3 regions of the Serratia ureilytica genome follow, and region 3 is predicted to be linked to each of the others. Evidence: predicted binding sites of a transcription regulator. Region 3 holds the regulator's gene; each other region holds the start of a gene.
What was found. Region 3 encodes LexA, which represses DNA repair genes until DNA is damaged. Its sites were predicted from a motif close to TNCTGTATGTACATACAGNA; they were not measured.
Positions count from the first base shown of each region.

Region 1: a site for LexA is predicted at 2,816-2,835, ahead of J0X03_RS15310 (DNA translocase FtsK 4TM domain-containing protein). Genes of this name have one in related genera too.
Region 2: a site for LexA is predicted at 3,143-3,162, ahead of J0X03_RS13265 (metal-dependent hydrolase). Genes of this name have one in related genera too.

Region 1 covers NZ_CP071320.1:3,261,616-3,267,122, forward strand. Annotated here, with positions in the region: gene J0X03_RS15310 (DNA translocase FtsK 4TM domain-containing protein) at 1-2,750, opposite strand, end outside; gene lrp (leucine-responsive transcriptional regulator Lrp) at 2,871-3,365, opposite strand; gene J0X03_RS15320 (hypothetical protein) at 3,421-3,861, shown strand; gene trxB (thioredoxin-disulfide reductase) at 4,020-4,991, shown strand; gene cydD (heme ABC transporter permease/ATP-binding protein CydD) at 5,232-5,507, shown strand, end outside.
Region 2 covers NZ_CP071320.1:2,848,318-2,853,824, reverse strand. Annotated here, with positions in the region: gene phnW (2-aminoethylphosphonate--pyruvate transaminase) at 1-111, shown strand, start outside; gene phnX (phosphonoacetaldehyde hydrolase) at 121-930, shown strand; gene J0X03_RS13270 (L-cystine transporter) at 994-2,385, opposite strand; gene J0X03_RS13265 (metal-dependent hydrolase) at 2,572-3,120, opposite strand; gene hxpB (hexitol phosphatase HxpB) at 3,542-4,207, opposite strand; gene J0X03_RS13255 (HdeD family acid-resistance protein) at 4,272-5,507, opposite strand, start outside.
Region 3 covers NZ_CP071320.1:419,629-425,135, reverse strand. Annotated here, with positions in the region: gene J0X03_RS02000 (sugar O-acetyltransferase) at 1-343, opposite strand, end outside; gene zur (zinc uptake transcriptional repressor Zur) at 589-1,101, shown strand; gene J0X03_RS01990 (CsbD family protein) at 1,204-1,413, opposite strand; gene dinF (MATE family efflux transporter DinF) at 1,729-3,066, opposite strand; gene lexA (transcriptional repressor LexA) at 3,170-3,778, opposite strand; gene J0X03_RS01975 (diacylglycerol kinase) at 3,881-4,249, opposite strand; gene plsB (glycerol-3-phosphate 1-O-acyltransferase PlsB) at 4,398-5,507, shown strand, end outside.

The sequences.
Region 1 (5,507 bases), 2.3 Mb from region 3:
ACGTCGGTCAACAGGTGCGGAATGCCTTCGTAAACCGACAGTTCCAGCATTTTCGGGTCAATCATGATAAAGCGCACTTCTTTCGGCGTGGCCTTATACAGGATGCTCAGGATCATGGCGTTGACCCCGACCGATTTACCGGAGCCGGTGGTACCGGCGACCAGCAAGTGCGGCATTTTGCCCAGATCGGCCACCACCGGCTCGCCGGAGATGTCTTTACCCAATACGATGGACAGCGGCGACGGGTTGTCGCGGAAGGCCGGGCAATCCAGCACCTCGCGCAGGTATACCGTTTGCCGCTTGGCGTTCGGCAGCTCCAGACCGACATAAGGCTTACCGGGGATCACTTCCACCACGCGCACCGCCGAAGTCGACAGCGAGCGCGCCAGATCGCGCGACAGGTTGGAAATGCGCGCCGCTTTAACGCCCGGCGCCAGATCCAGCTCGAAGCGGGTGATGACCGGCCCCGGCAGGATGTCCACCACGTCGGCTTTCACGCGATAATCGGCCAGGCTGGCCTCCACCAGGCGCGCTTTCTGTTCCAGCGCGAAGGAATCGACCGGCTCCACTTCTTTCGGCGCTTCGGTCAGCAGATCCAGCGTCGGCAGAGGCGTGGTCGGTTTCTGCAGCGGCTGATCGTTGCGCATCAGGAACGGGTGAATCAAGCTGTCCATCGCCGGATGCTGCTCGGCCTGAGGTTGCTGAGGCTGCTGCACCTGCGGCTGCTGATGCTGATATTGCTGCTGCGACGGCTGCTGGTATTGTTGAGGCTGCGGGTGCGATTGCTGAGGTTGAGCAGCCGGCGCCGCAGGCTCAAACTGGCCGAACGGCACGTCGTCCTCTTGCTCGCTTTCCAGTTCAATGCGCTCTTCAAGCTGCGGCGACAGCGTGAACATCGGCTCGCTCGGGCCATCGTCCACCAGATCCGCCATTGGCGAGAAGCTGAAAGCATTGCGGGTATCGACCGGGCTGGCGGCCGGCGCCTGCGGAGCAGGCTCTTGCTGGCCATAACGCGCCTGCTGCTGCTCGGCGAATGCCTGACGCAGCGCAGCCTCTTGCCGCGCCGCTTCGTCGTCCTGCTGGTCTTCGCCGTAACGCTGGCTCTGTTGTTCGGCGAACGCTATGCTAAGCTCAGCCTCCTGCTGAGCCTGTTCATCATCCTGCTCCGGCGCGTAGCTTTCGCCGTAGCGCTGGCTTTGCTGCTCGGCGAACGCCTGGCGCAGCGCGGCTTCTTGCAACGCCTCTTCTTCCTGCGGGTTCGCCGCCGTCAGCTGTTGAGGCTCCGCCTCTGTCTGGCGCTGTTCCTGTTCGGCCGCACGCTGCGAAGGCAGCTTGATACCGTAGGAAGCCAGCTCGCGACGGGTCGGGATGCGCACCGGGTTCGGCCGCGGCAGCTCAGGACCGATGCCCTGCTTAACCTGCGGATTGCCGTCGCTGGTCGCCGTGAAGGCCGGCATAAAGGTCGCCGCCGCAACGCCCGCAGCAGCGGCTGCCGCCGTATCCGGCTGCGGTTTGGCGCCGGTGGCGCTGAAACCGCTCGAACTGCCGATGTCAACGCTGTCACGCTGTGCGGCGGTAAAATCAAAGGGAGAACGCGCCGGCGGCTGCGGCGCGGCCGGCTCTTGCCAGTTGCCAAGGCGCGGCTCATCGTCATCCTGATAAGGATCGACAGGACGCGTCGCCTTAGGCGCAGGCGTTTCTTCCGGGATCTCGAAGGAATACAGCGGCGGCGTAGCGTCTTGCGCCGGCGCACTTACCGGGTGCTGATTGACCGAGGCCGGCGCGGCCGGCGCCACCGTTACCGACGGCGCCTGAGCGGCGATCGGCGCAGCAACGGGCTCGTGGATCTCTGCCTTCACCGTCGGTGCAGGCGAAGCCACCGGCGCGCTGGGTGCGGCTACTGCTTCAAGCTCACCATCGTCGGCGCGCAGGCCGCTGAGCAACGGATCGGCGGCGTCTTCCGCCGCCGCTTTGGCGCTTTCGGTAACCGAAGGCGCGGAGAACAGCACGTCGTCATCGGCGGCCGCGGCTCCGACGGCGGTCGCGGCAACCGCTGCGGCGGCACCCTTCCCTGCCTGCTCAGGCTCGTCGTCAACGTAACGCTCGTCATCTTCGAAATAGCGCTCTTCGCGGCGTGAGCGATTGGTCATCACCGTCGCAACGCCCAACACCGCCCCGCCGATCTTCTCGGCGATCACCAGCCAGGACCAGCCGGTAAACAGCGTCAACCCCGCCGCCCATACGCACAGCAGTGCCAGCGTAGCGCCGATGCCGTTGAACCACGGCAACATGGCGTTGCTCAGCAGGCTGCCGATCACGCCGCCGGAGGCGAAGTAATAGAGATCGTCAACGTTCAGCGCCGCCAACCCACAGGAGGTGAGCACTAACGCCAGGGTGCCGATCAGGCGCAGGGAAAGCGCGAAATAGTCGATGTAGTCTCTGTTGCTGCGTTGGCGATAAGCCGCCCAGCACAGGACCAGCATGATCGGCGGTATCGCGTAGGCGAGCACCCCGAAGGTGAAGAACAGCGTATCGGCCAACCAGGCCCCGACACCGCCGCCCAGATTGTGAATCGGCTCATGCCACGCGGTCTGCGACCAGCTTGGGTCAGACGGGTTGAAACTGACCAGCGCAGCCATGAGGTAAACGGCAAAAATCGCTACCACGATAAGCACAGCTTCCAGCAAACGCCGGCCACTGCTGAGTCTTTTCAGGGTAACTTCTTTATCTTCTGTATATTCCTGGCTCAAGAAAGGCTCTCCAGGTTCCTGTTAGCTGACATAGCAACAGCGCCGAGAAACTGCCCCGGCGCCGAAACTGTATGAATAAACAGGAGTGTAACCAATTTAATCAGGTTTTGCACCTGCACCTTACCGTGTTTTGATAACCAGACGGTTACTCTGTTTCACTTCTTCCATCACTACGTAGGTACGGGTGTCGTTAACCCCCGGCAAACGCAGCAAGGTTTCGCCCAGCAATTTGCGGTAAGCCGACATGTCCGGTACACGGGTTTTCAACAGGTAGTCGAAATCGCCGGAAACCAGATGACACTCCTGAATCTCTTCAAGCTTCTGCACTGCCGAGTTGAATTGCTCAAACACATCCGGCGCGCCGCGGTTCAACGTGATCTCCACGAAAACCAGCAGGGACGCATCCAGATAATGCGGGTTCAGCAATGCGGTATAGCCATGAATGAAACCCTGGCGCTCGAGACGGCGCACGCGTTCCAAACATGGTGTCGGGGATAACCCCACGCGCTTCGAAAGCTCGACGTTCGAAATACGCCCATCCTTCTGCAGCTCATTCAGGATGTTGCGGTCGATACGGTCAAGATCTTTACCCGGGCGTTTCTTGTTGTCTGCCATTATTATTGTCTCTCTTATTTTCTTCCGTGCACTTGCCACACCCTAGCCAACGTCAATGTGTAAGGGTTCGTTCCAAGCGAAGACCCGATGCCTGTCATGTGCTTCTTCACTACCATCATTCCACGCCGCGCAGCCTGTCTGTCCAACTCCGCGCAGCGCCGGCAACGATGTTTCGGTCGAGAAAAAATCAGCAAACGCTTGCGCGCCCTGCTCCGCACTCCCGCTGCGTATCGTCGCCTTGCGGCGCAAATACGTACGATTTGCTGGTGTTACGGGGATAATTTCTTCTTCCTATGATGTTTTCGCAAATGCGCAGCGGATTGTCAAAGTAAAAGAAGCAAAATCAGAACAACGTACCGTCATGAAAAGTCTGCATCCCATTTTTGATTATGAATCGCTGGCTGATAAACCCCGGTCGGGAGCGGCGGAAGCCGCAGAGTGCGCCGTTTTTGCACGGTTGGCGATTCGCTGGCCGAATGCGGCTTTGATAAGTTAAATTTCTGCGTTCGACGACCGATTTACCGACAACGGATGCATTAATAGGCGACAACTATCATACAAATCGTTAACAACGTCGCCCGGCGCTTTTTTTACTGCGCCATTTTCCCTACAATCGGCTTCATTGTCCGCCATTGTGGAATAAAGAGGTTATTCATGGGCACGGCTAAACATAGCAAATTACTGATTCTGGGTTCCGGCCCGGCCGGTTACACCGCCGCCGTCTACGCGGCGCGCGCCAACCTGAACCCGGTGCTGATCACCGGTCTGGAACAAGGCGGCCAGCTGACCACCACCACCGAAGTGGAAAACTGGCCCGGCGACGCCGAAGGCCTGACCGGCCCGGCGTTGATGGAGCGCATGCGCGAGCACGCGGAGAAGTTCCAGACTGAAATCGTCTTCGACCACATCAACAGCGTCGATCTGCAGCAGCGTCCGTTCCGCCTGTTCGGCGACAGCGGTGAATACAGCTGCGACGCGCTGATCATCGCGACCGGCGCCTCCGCCCGCTATCTTGGCCTGCCTTCCGAAGACGCGTTCAAGGGCAAAGGCGTTTCCGCCTGCGCAACCTGCGACGGTTTCTTCTACCGCAACCAGAAAGTCGCGGTGGTCGGCGGCGGCAATACCGCCGTTGAAGAAGCGCTGTACCTGTCAAACATCGCCGCCGAGGTTCACCTGATCCACCGTCGCGACAGCTTCCGTTCGGAGAAAATCCTGATCGACCGGCTGATGGAAAAAGTGAAGAGCGGCAACATCGTGCTGCACACCGACCATACGCTGGACGAAGTGCTGGGCGATGAAATGGGCGTGACCGGCGTGCGTATCCGCAGCACCAAAGCGGAGAACGAAACCCGTGAGCTGGAACTGGCCGGCGTGTTCATCGCCATCGGCCACAGCCCGAACACCGGCATCTTCGGCGGTCAGCTGGAGCTGGAAAACGGCTACATCAAGGTGCAGTCCGGCATTCACGGCAATGCGACCCAAACCACTATCCCCGGCGTCTTCGCCGCGGGCGACGTGATGGATCACATCTACCGTCAGGCGATCACCTCCGCCGGCACCGGCTGCATGGCGGCGCTGGACGCAGAGCGTTATCTGGACGGCATCGCCGGCGCAGAAGTCTGCTAAGACGTTTTCATCATCGGCAAAAAGCGGCTCTCGAGCCGCTTTTTTTGTTTCTGGGCTCAGCAATCTCTCTCTCCCATCTGTTATAGCCATATTTGCCCGCTTTATTCTTTTCAGTCTGCCGGGTCACGAGGTAACATGAGGCCTCGCTTGTTTGTCGCCGATTGCGCCAAACACTATTATTTAACAGTACGTTAACCCAGCCCGTAACAAACGGGCGCCGGCGACGCAGACGCATATCTGATGAAAAAAACCAGACAGCAACAGTTAACCCGTTGGCTTAAAACCCAGAGTTCGTTAGCGCAGCGTTGGCTGCGCCTTTCCATGCTGTTGGGGTTGTTCAGCGGCCTGCTGATCGTGGCGCAGGCGTGGCTGCTGGCCAGCCTGCTGCACGCCCTGATCATCGAACATACCCCGCGTGAGCAACTGATCCCTTCGTTTATCTGGCTGGCCATCGCGTTCGCGCTGCGGGCGCTGCTGAGCTGGCTGCGGGAACGGGTCGGTTTTCTGTGTGGGCAG
Region 2 (5,507 bases), 2.4 Mb from region 3:
AAAGTGTCGCAGAGCGACTGCTTCCGCATCGGCAACATCGGCGAAATTTATCCGCAGGATATCGAACGTTTGCTGGCGGCCGTCGGGCAGGCGATGTACTGGAATCAATAAGGATTGACCATGAAACAGATCAACGCAGTGATCCTCGACTGGGCCGGCACCACGGTGGATTTCGGCTCCTTTGCGCCGACGCAGATTTTCGTCGAGGCGTTCAAACGCACTTTCGATATCGACATCAGCCTGGCGGAAGCGCGCATTCCGATGGGGCTCGGCAAATGGCAGCACATCGAGGCGCTGGGCAAACTGCCGGCGGTCGACGCGCGCTGGCGACAGAAGCTGGGCCGCTCGATGAGCCATCAAGACATCGACGCGCTGTATCAGGCGTTTATGCCGCTGCAAATCGCCAAAGTGGTCGACTTCGCCGATCCCATCGAGGGCGTGCCGCAGGTGATTGCCGCTCTGCGTGAACAGGGCATCAAAATCGGCTCCTGCTCCGGTTATCCGCGCGCGGTGATGGCGGTGCTGGCGCCTGCCGCAGCGCAGCGCGGCTACGCGCCGGATTACTGGGTCGCCACCGACGATCTCGCGGCCGGCGGGCGACCGGGGCCGTGGATGGCGTTGCAAAACGTGATTGCGCTGGGCATCGATGCGGTGGCGCATTGCGTGAAGGTGGATGACGCGGTGCCTGGCATTGCCGAAGGGCTGAACGCCGGGATGTGGAGCGTTGGGCTGGCGCTGTCCGGCAACGAGTTTGGCGCGACCTGGCAGGAGTATCGCCAAATGCCGCAAGGGGAGATCGAGCGCCGTCGCACGGCCGCCGCCGATAAGCTGTACGCGGCGGGCGCGCACTATGTGATAGATACGCTGGCGCAATTGCCGGGTGTGATCGCTGATATCAACCGGCGGCTGGCGAACGGCGAGCGGCCGTAACGACCGAACGCAGGGCATAAAAAAACCGGGGATCATCCCCGGTTTTTTCGTTCGCGGAAGGCGTTAACGGTGAGCCAATTCGACTTCGTCTTCGCTGTCCATCACGGCTTTGTCGGTTTGCTTCATCAGTTGGCTGGTGATGGTGCCCGCCGCCATGGAACCGTTGACGTTCAGCGCGGTACGGCCCATGTCGATCAGCGGTTCGACCGAGATCAGCAGCGCGACCAGCGTCACCGGCAGGCCCATCGCCGGCAGCACGATCAGCGCGGCGAAGGTGGCGCCGCCGCCCACGCCCGCCACACCGGCGGAGCTGAGGGTGACGATGCCGACCAGGGTGGCGATCCACACCGGATCCAGCGGGTTGATGCCGACGGTCGGCGCAACCATCACCGCCAGCATCGCCGGGTAGAGGCCCGCACAGCCGTTCTGGCCGATGGTGGCACCGAACGACGCCGAGAAGCTGGCGATGGATTCCGGCACGCCCAGGCGGCGAGTCTGCGCTTCCACGTTCAATGGAATGCTGGCGGCGCTGGAGCGGCTGGTGAAGGCGAAGGTGATTACCGGCCACACCTTGCGGAAGAACTTCAGCGGGTTCACGCCGGTGAAGGCCAGCAGGATGGCGTGTACCACGAACATGATGGCCAGACCGATATAGGAGGCCACCACGAAGCTGCCGAGCTTGACGATGTCGTGAATGTTGGAGCCGGCGACCACTTTGGTCATCAGCGCCAGCACGCCGTACGGCGTCAGCTTCATGACCAGACGCACCAGCTTCATCACCCAGGCCTGCAGGGTATCGATAGCCACCAGCACGCGCTCGCCTTTCGGCTTGTCGTCTTTCAGCAGCTGCAGCGCCGCCACGCCGAGGAAGGTGGCGAAAATCACCACGCTGATGATCGAGGTCGGGCTGGCGCCGGTCAGATCGGCGAACGGGTTTTTCGGGATGAACGACAGCACCATCTGCGGCACGGTCAGATCGGCCAGTTTACCCACGTAGTTGGTCTGGATCGCCGTCAGGCGCGCGCTTTCCTGCGCCCCCTGCACCAGGCCTTCGGCGGTCAGGCCGAACAGGTTGGTGACCAGCACGCCCACCAGCGCCGAGATCAGCGTGGTGAACAGCAATGTGCCGATAGTCAGAACGCTGATTTTGCCCAGCGAAGAGGCGTTATGCAATTTGGCGACCGCGCTCAGGATAGAGGCGAAGACCAGCGGCATGACGATCATTTGCAGCAGTTGCACATAGCCGTTGCCGACAATGTTGAACCAACTGATGGATTCTTTCAGTACCGGGTTGTCGGCGCCGTACACCAGCTGCAGCCCCAGACCGAACACCACGCCGACCACCAGGCCGACCAGCACTTTTTTCGCCAGGCTCCATTGCTTGTGGCGGGTTTGCGCCAGCAGCAAAAGGAGCGCGACAAACACCAGCACGTTAATCACGAGCGGAAGATTCATCCCCAATATCTCCAATAATCTTTCTTATATAAAAACGACTACGCACCATTAGGTGTGTCGCGATGTAAATATCGTAACAGTTTGCCGAGGGGCTCACTTATATCCAAATGGAATTTAATATAGCTTTTTGTGTGATTTTGTTCATTTTATATACGCATGGGTGATGAGTTGAGCGATTTTTTGTGATCAGAGTCTAATATTTCTGATTTGCTCTACGTAGGATTGCACCGGGAGGGTGAAATCACCTTGCCAGCAGATGGCAAACGCCACCAGGCAGAGGCACAGCACGCGCTCCAACTGATTGCCTTTTTGCGAGTTGAGCAGCGGCAGGCGAAAACGCCAGCGGCACGGCCACAGCAGCGGCACACCGGCGGGGGTGAGCATGTCGGCCAGCAGATGGCTGAAGTAACCGATGATCATGGCGTGCAGCGCGTCGGCCGGGATCGGCCAACTGCGCGGCACATCAAGCTGAAACAGCACCATGCCGCCGGCGATCGCCAGCAGGCTGTGGGTGAAACCGCGGTGGCCGAAGGCGCGGGCGATGGGAATGGCGATCCAGCGCAGACGCTGGCCCAGCACCGACTTGGGGTGATCGATGTCCGGCAGCAGTGAGGTCAGCAGCGCGGCGGGTATGATGTGCCACCAGTCGCCGGTAGCCAGCTCTGGCGTCACTTCCGCCTTCTTGGCGAAGATCGCGCAAGCGACAGAGAATATAAGGTGTCCTTCCGCGGTCATGCTGTTGCGATTCCGACTGGTAAACTGTTAATTTATCCAGTATATGGGAAAATTCCCAGTAGTGGAAGCAGTTACCCTGTAACCAATTGTTTATTTTTCCCTGTTTTACAACGGCTTGTTACGGCAATGGGTAACAAAGCATCGATTTTGACGGGCGAGAACAAAAAGCGGGCGATGGGGGGCGTATGGCGGTGAGAAAAAAGACGGTTGCTCAGCGTGTGGCGGGAGGAAGCGGCGGCCTTGAACCGCGCTGCGTGGCAGTGACAACGCGCCGCGGGCCGTCGCTTTCCCTGCCATACAGCATAATGGAAACGTCATGCCAATTCAATAAAATGAAACGGTGTTTCGTTTATTTTGCGGTGCGGATCCCTTTTATGACGCAGAGCGGCAAACCCAGGGCGCCGATGGCCGGCGCCGCAGGTCAGGCAAAGTGGGCGGGGGTGAGCTGTTCCAGGGTGTCCAGCTTGTGGTCCGCCAGCGCCCAGCGCGGATCGTGACGGTATTCGGCTGCCGGGATCACGATGGAGCGCATGCGTGCGGCCTTGGTGGCGATCATGCCGTTAAACGAGTCTTCCAGCGTGATGCAGCGCAGCGGATCGCTGCCCAGGCGTTCGGCGGCGATCAGGTAGACCTCCGGGTGCGGCTTGCTGTACGGCAGGTCTTCGGCGGAAACCAGCTGATCGAAGTAATCCTCAAGCTCGAACATCTTCAGCACTTGCCGTTGCATGTGCAGCGGCGAGGCGGAGGCGAGACCGATGTTCAGCCCCTGGCTGCGACACAGCTCCAGCGCCTGCTGAACGCCCGGCAGCAGCGGGCGCGTCTCGTGCACCAGCTCGATGGCGCGCTCGATAATCCGCGCCGACACCTCATCAAGCGAAACCCCTTGCCACGGCATCGCCTGATACCACATCTTCACCACCAGATCGATGCGCAGCCCCAGCGTGTCCGGCAGCTTGTGACGGTCGGACAGATCCAAACCCAGCGCGCCGAAGATATCCAACTCAGCCTGCAGCCACAGCGGTTCCGAGTCGATCAACAAGCCGTCCATATCAAAAATTGCGGTTTCAATGCGTTGCGAATAAGCCATTAACGGTTAACTCCTGCCGGCGCGGGTGAATGTGCCCGACACTTTATCATCGCCGGTGACGAGACTAAAACCTTTGCCTGCGCGTTTGGCTTTTGCCAAAACGCAGGATATTCCACACCTCGCGCAATTTTAGCCACCAGCGCTGGTGTTGACGCTCGGTGACCTGTTGCAACATGCGTGCGTAGTCCAGCACCAAACCCGGCGTCCAGGTCATGCTTTCGCCGCGGCTGCGCAGTACCGCCAGCATCCACAGGTTGGGATCGAGCACCAGCAACAGAAAGCGGCGCCACAGATGTTTATCGCCCAGCACGCCTTCCAACGCGCTGTCGAGCGCGCCGATGACCGTGGTGGAGCAGTTGCGCCGGGTCAGATTGTAGGTGGCGTCCTGCCGATAACGCAGCCAGAATGCGCGCAGCGCCGCCGGGTTATAGCGGTAGAATTGAATTTTCTTGTCCGGGGGGCACCAGGCGGCGATCTCGCCCGCCAGGTCGGGCAGGAAACGTCCGTCGACGTTGTTCTGTTCGCCGGCATGCAACAACTGGCGGAAATCCTGAACGGAATGGCTGATGTCGTTGAGCGGATAGTGACTGATATACACATCCGGCGCGAGCGCCAGGGCGGCGTGACCGGTGGAGATATTGCCGCCGCCGTCGACCGCCGCGATGTATCGGTCGACGATATAACGCCGGCGCGGATCTTTAGCCGCACCAATCGGTGTCCAGACATACACCGTGAGCGGCGCAGTCTCATCCTCCGGGTGCGGTGGCTGCCGCGCGGGGTGCTGATTCAGAGAGAAGGTTGTCAGTCTCCGGGCGATACGCAATAAGGCCCAGCCGGAAAGCACCATCATCACGCCGAGGCAAAAGGGAACCGTCATCCGATGCGGCGCCGGCCAGCCGACAAAAATCATCAACGAAAGCAGGATCTCGCCGCTGCCCGCCAGCGCCACGCCTTTCCATCGACTGTGTTGAATCACCGTGGAGGAGGCGATGCGCACGGCGCCGTCAAGCAGCAGCGCGCTGCCAAACACCACGGTGGCGACGATGTTATCGTCTGCGGGCACGTCCAGCATTAAAAAGGCCATAAAGACAAAACCCAATCCTTTCAGCAGCACTGGCCTGCTGGCCGAAGAGCCGATCACCAGCGCGGCGGATACCGCCACCAACCCCTCCAGCGCCAGGATGACCGCCAGCGCATCCAGCGCCAGCACCGACCGGCCATCCTGCAGGATGTCGAACAGCATCAGCGCCCCTGCGGCTATCCACAGCCAACCGAACAGCACCAGCAGACGGCGCTGACC
Region 3 (5,507 bases):
GCGGGTGGCTCGGCGTATAGATTTGCACGTTGGGGCCGATCAGCGTGTTGTCGCCGATGGTGATGGTATTGCAGTCGAGGAACACCGCGTTGACGTTGATAAAGCAGTTTTTACCGATGCGGACATGCTGCCCGTAGTCACACCAGAATGGCGTTTCAATCCAGCTCGCTTCCCCCCAGGCGCCGAACAGCTCGCCGAGCAGGCGGTTTTTCTCGTCCGCCTGATGCGAGTCCAGCGCCCCCAAGCTTTTGATCAACGCCCTCGCCCGATGGTACATCCCGATCAGTTCTTCATCGCGGCTGTTGTACTCCAGGCCGCTTAACAGCTTCTCTCTTTCCGTCATCACACAGGGCTCCTGCTCATCACGCGGGTAAAAGGCGTTATACCGCGCTCGCCCCCCGCTCTCCAGCGCTAAAACCGGCAACGTTGATTTGCCGCCCGACGGCGGGGAAAAGTTGTGACGCATCTCTCTTTTAGCGCGATCGGCGCGACTTTCCCTGCGCTATCATCAGGGGAAAAGGGGGCAACTCTCGGCGATTCGCCGTAATCATGGTAAAATCGGCTTTTTTACGTACCGGGATATTTGCGATGAACTCAACCACCCAGGAAAAGCTGCTGGCGCAGGCTGAACGCCTCTGCCAGCAACGCAATGTGCGATTGACGCCGCAACGGCTGGAAGTGCTGCGTCTGATGACTCAGCAACCCGGTGCAATCAGCGCATATGACCTGCTCGATCTGCTGCGCGTCGCCGAACCGCAGGCCAAGCCGCCGACGGTATACCGCGCGCTGGATTTTCTGCTGGAGCAAGGGTTTATCCATAGAGTGGAATCGGCCAACAGCTACGTGCTGTGCCACCATTTCGAACAGCCGATGCATACGTCCGCGCTGTTTATCTGCGACCGCTGCGGCCAGGTGACCGAACGCACCACCGAAGGCGTGGAGGAAACGCTGCAGAAGCTGGCACAGGAAGCCGGATTTGCACTGCGGCACAGCGTGGTGGAAGCGCACGGTCTGTGCGCCGGTTGCGTTGAAGTTGAAGCTTGTGACAGCAAGCATGACTGCGCCGAACACGATCACAGCATCGCCATCAAGAAGAAGTAAGACGAAGTCAGGTACTTCCCTGTACCTGCGGCCGGGGCGCCAGAGGATGGAGCGACGCCGGCCTGCGCTGTTGCCGGCCGCCGTCAGTGGCGGCCCTGCGTGTTACCAGCGGTGTTTGGTGTGATCTTCCCAGGCCTTCACCTCTTTTTCGGCCGCCTCTTTCTGGTAACCGTAGCGCTCCTGAATTTTGCCGACCAGCTGTTCGCGTTTCCCTTCGATGACCGTCAGATCGTCATCGGTCAGCTTGCCCCATTTCTCTTTCACTTTGCCTTTCAGCTGCTTCCAGTTACCGTCGGCTTGATCTTTATTCATAGTCTCTCCGTTAACCTGTGGTGAATCAGTGATCCCTGTTGCCGGTCGGGGTTAACCAGAAATTTTTCTGGCCGATGCTTCCTTCACCTTAAGAAGCACCGCTCCCCTTCATTTACCAGCCACATGATTCATTCTAGTTAAACATGGAAATAAAAAAGCCAAAACACAGAATAAAAAACCATTAACAAACAAAATAAAAACAAAAAACGCTAACAAACAACGAACTAACGCGAACAAACCAAGGCTGAAAACATGTAAGCAAACATGACCAAAATCATAAGAAAAACTAACCATTAACCCAACAAAACGTCCGGTTTAATGTGCAGTAAACCAGCTGCCGCGCACCTGGTGACGGTGCCAAATCCAGCCCAATGCCACGCCACGCAACGTCAGAAACACCGCCAGCGCCAGCCAAAGCCCGTGGTTGCCAAGCAACGGCACGCTGAACAGCGTCAGACCGTACCCTGCCGCGGCCACCGCCATGCTGTTACGCATCTCAGCGCCGCGCGTGGCGCCGATAAACATGCCATCCAGCAAATAGCACCACACCCCGACCAGCGGCAAAATGACCTGCCACGGTAAATAGTGGGCGGCCAACGCGCGCAGCTCCGGTAGAGAGGTCAACGCCGCCACGATCTGCTGGCCGGTAACGGCATACGCCAGGCCGAAGGCCAACGCGACCAGCCCCGCCTGCCTGCAGGCCGCGTGCCACACCTTACGCAGTTGGCTGCCGTCCCGAGCGCCGTAGGCGTGGCCGGAATGGGCCTCCACCGCATAAGCGAAGCCGTCGAGCGCATAGGCGGTAAACGTCAGCAGGTTCATCAACACCGCGTTAACCGCCACCACATCGCTCCCCAGGCGAGCGCCGAAAATGGTCAGCGACGCAAAGCACAGCTGCAGCAACAATGAACGCAGCATGATGTCGCGATTGAGCGCCAGCAGGCGACGCAGATCGCCACGCCAGGCCTGACGCAACATCGCCAGGGTAATACCGCGCAGACGCATCACCCGCCACGCCAGCCACAGGCCGAGCAATAGCGTGGCATATTCGGCGATGGCGGTGGCCGCCGCCGCCCCTCGCACGTTCCAACCCAGGCCCATCACCAGCCAAATATCCAGCACGATGTTCAGCAGGTTGCCGACGATCAGCAGGATCACCGGCGCACGCACGTACTGCACGCCGAGCAGCCAGCCCAGCAGCACCAGGTTGGCCAGCGCCGCCGGCGCGCTCAACCAGCGGATCTCAAGAAAACGCCGCGCCTGCTCCAGCACCTCGCCATCGCCGCCGACGATCCGCAGCGCCAGTTCGATCAGCGGGTAGCGCAACAGGACGATCGCCCCCCCGGCCAACAGCGCCAGCAGCAGCGGTTGCATAAAGGCGCGCGCCAGCGCCTGCGGGTTCTTCGCTCCCAGCGCCTGCGCCGCGAGGCCGGTGGTGCTCATGCGCAGGAACAGCAGCAGCATGAACAGGAAGCTGGTCGCCACCGCGCCGATCGCCACGCCTCCCAAATAGATCGGGCTGTCGAGGTGGCCGATCACCGCGGTGTCCACCAGCCCGAGCAGCGGCACGGTGATATTGGAGAAAATCATCGGCAGGGCGAGGCGCCACAGGGCTTTATCGGTGTCGCTGGTGAAGGCGGAAATCAGGCGCATGATGGGATGTTCCTGTGACAGAGTGACGAAGGGCGAAGTCAGAAACAAAAACGCCCCAAAACAGGGGCGATTGATACAGGGAGCGGCGGTGATGGCGCGGCGATTAAATCCAGTCGCCGTTGCGGATCACGCCGACCGCCAGCCCTTCGATCGTGAAATTCTGCTGGCGCAGATCGACCACGATCGGTTGGAATTCGTTGTTCTCCGGCAGCAGTTCAACCACGTTGCCGTGCTTTTTCAAGCGTTTGACCGTCACTTCGTCTTCGATGCGCGCGACCACGACCTGGCCGTTGCGCACGTCTTGCGTTTTGTGCACCGCCAGCAGATCGCCGTCCAGAATGCCGATGTCGCGCATCGACATGCCGTTCACCCGCAACAGGAAATCGGCGCTCGGTTTGAACAGGGATGGATCCACCTGGTAGTGCCCTTCGATGTGCTGCTGCGCCAGCAGCGGCTCGCCGGCGGCGACGCGGCCGATCAGCGGCAGCCCTTCTTCTTCTTCCATCAGCAGGCGGATACCGCGCGACGCGCCGGAGACGATTTCGATCACGCCTTTGCGTGCCAGCGCCTTCAGGTGCTCTTCGGCGGCGTTAGGCGAACGGAACCCCAGACGCATCGCGATCTCGGCACGCGTCGGCGGCATGCCCGTTTGCGAAATATGATCGCGAATCAGATCGTAGACCTCTTGCTGTCTGGTAGTTAGTGCTTTCATTCCGCCCCCTGTTTGTTTATACAGTCTTGCTGTGAGTATATACAGGTAAGCGCGGATTGGGAACCGAAGAATAAATAAAAATCAGTCAGTAGGCGCTTTGCGTCAGCCAAAATGCTGCCACAAGACCGTGCCCCAAACGAACAGCGCGAGTACGATCGCCAGCGACACCGCCGCCGATCCCATGTCCTTGGCCCGCCCGGACAGCTCATGGTGTTCGCTGCCGATGCGATCCACCACCGCTTCGATCGCGCTGTTCAGGATCTCGACGATCATCACCAGCGCCACCGATCCGATCAATAAAATGCGCGCTATCGCACCCACGTCCAGCCAGACAGCCAGTATGATAGCCAGGAGGGTCACCACCAGTTCCTGGCGGAACGCCGCCTCGTGTTGCCAGGCGGCGGAAAGCCCTTTATAAGAATAGCCGGCGGCCTTGATGATGCGGGTCAATCCGGTTGCTTGGTTTGCCATGTTTTCGTGCCTTTCTCAGAGGTCGGTCATAATAAAAAGAGTCTAGAACAGTCCGCGCTGACGGCTCTCGGTTTTCGAACACCACAGATCTGCTACCCGGTTTCTGGTATGCTTGCGGCGCATTGCTAACAAGAGGCTTCACGTTGTTATGTCAGGTTGGCGTAAAATTTATTATAAAATATTGAATTTACCACTTAAATTGTTGGTAAGAAGTAAGGTCATCCCTTCAGATCCGGTTACCGAGCTAGGGTTGGATCCCTCACGGCCGATTTTGTATGTTTTACCTTACAATTCCAAGGCGGATTTGCTGACGCTGCGCACCCAGTGCCTGGCGCAGGATCTGCCCGATCCGCTCAACGCGCTGGAGATCGACGGCACCGTGCTGCCGAGCTACGTGTTCATTCACGACGGCCCGCGCGTGTTCCGCTACTACACCCCGAAAGAAGAGTCGGTAAAGCTGTTCCACGACTACCTGGATCTGCATCGCAGCAATCCGGATCTCGACATTCAAATGCTGCCGGTTTCGGTCATGTTCGGCCGCTCGCCGGGCCGCGAAGGCCACGGCACGCCGCACCTGCGTCTGTTGAACGGCGTGCAAAAATTCTTCGCCGTGCTGTGGCTCGGCCGCGACAGCTTCGTGCGCTTCTCCAACACCGTTTCGCTGCGCCGCATGGCCACCGAACACGGCACGGATAAAACCATCGCGCAGAAACTGGCGCGCGTGGCGCGCATGCACTTCTCGCGTCAGCGCCTGGCCGCTGTAGGCCCAAGCCTGCCGGCCCGTCAGGATCTGTTCAACAAGCTGTTGGCGTCCAAAGCGATCGAAAAAGCGGTCGAGGACGAAGCGCGCAGCAAAAAGATCTCTCACGAGAAGGCCCAGCAGAACGCCATCGCGTTGATGGAAGAGATCGCCGCCGACTTCTCCTACGAAACCGTGCGTCTGTCCGATCGCGTGCTGAGCTGGACCTGGAACCGGCTGTATCAGGGCATCAACGTCACCAACGCCGAGCGCGTGCGCCAGCTGGCGCAGGACGGCCACGAGATCGTCTACGTGCCCTGCCACCGCAGCCACATGGACTATCTGCTGCTGTCCTACGTGCTGTATCACCAGGGCCTGGTGCCGCCGCACATCGCCGCGGGCATCAACCTCAACTTCTGGCCGGCCGGCCCGATCTTCCGTCGCCTGGGCGCGTTCTTCATCCGCCGCACCTTCAAGGGCAACAAGCTTTACTCGACGGTGTTCCGCGAATACCTCGGC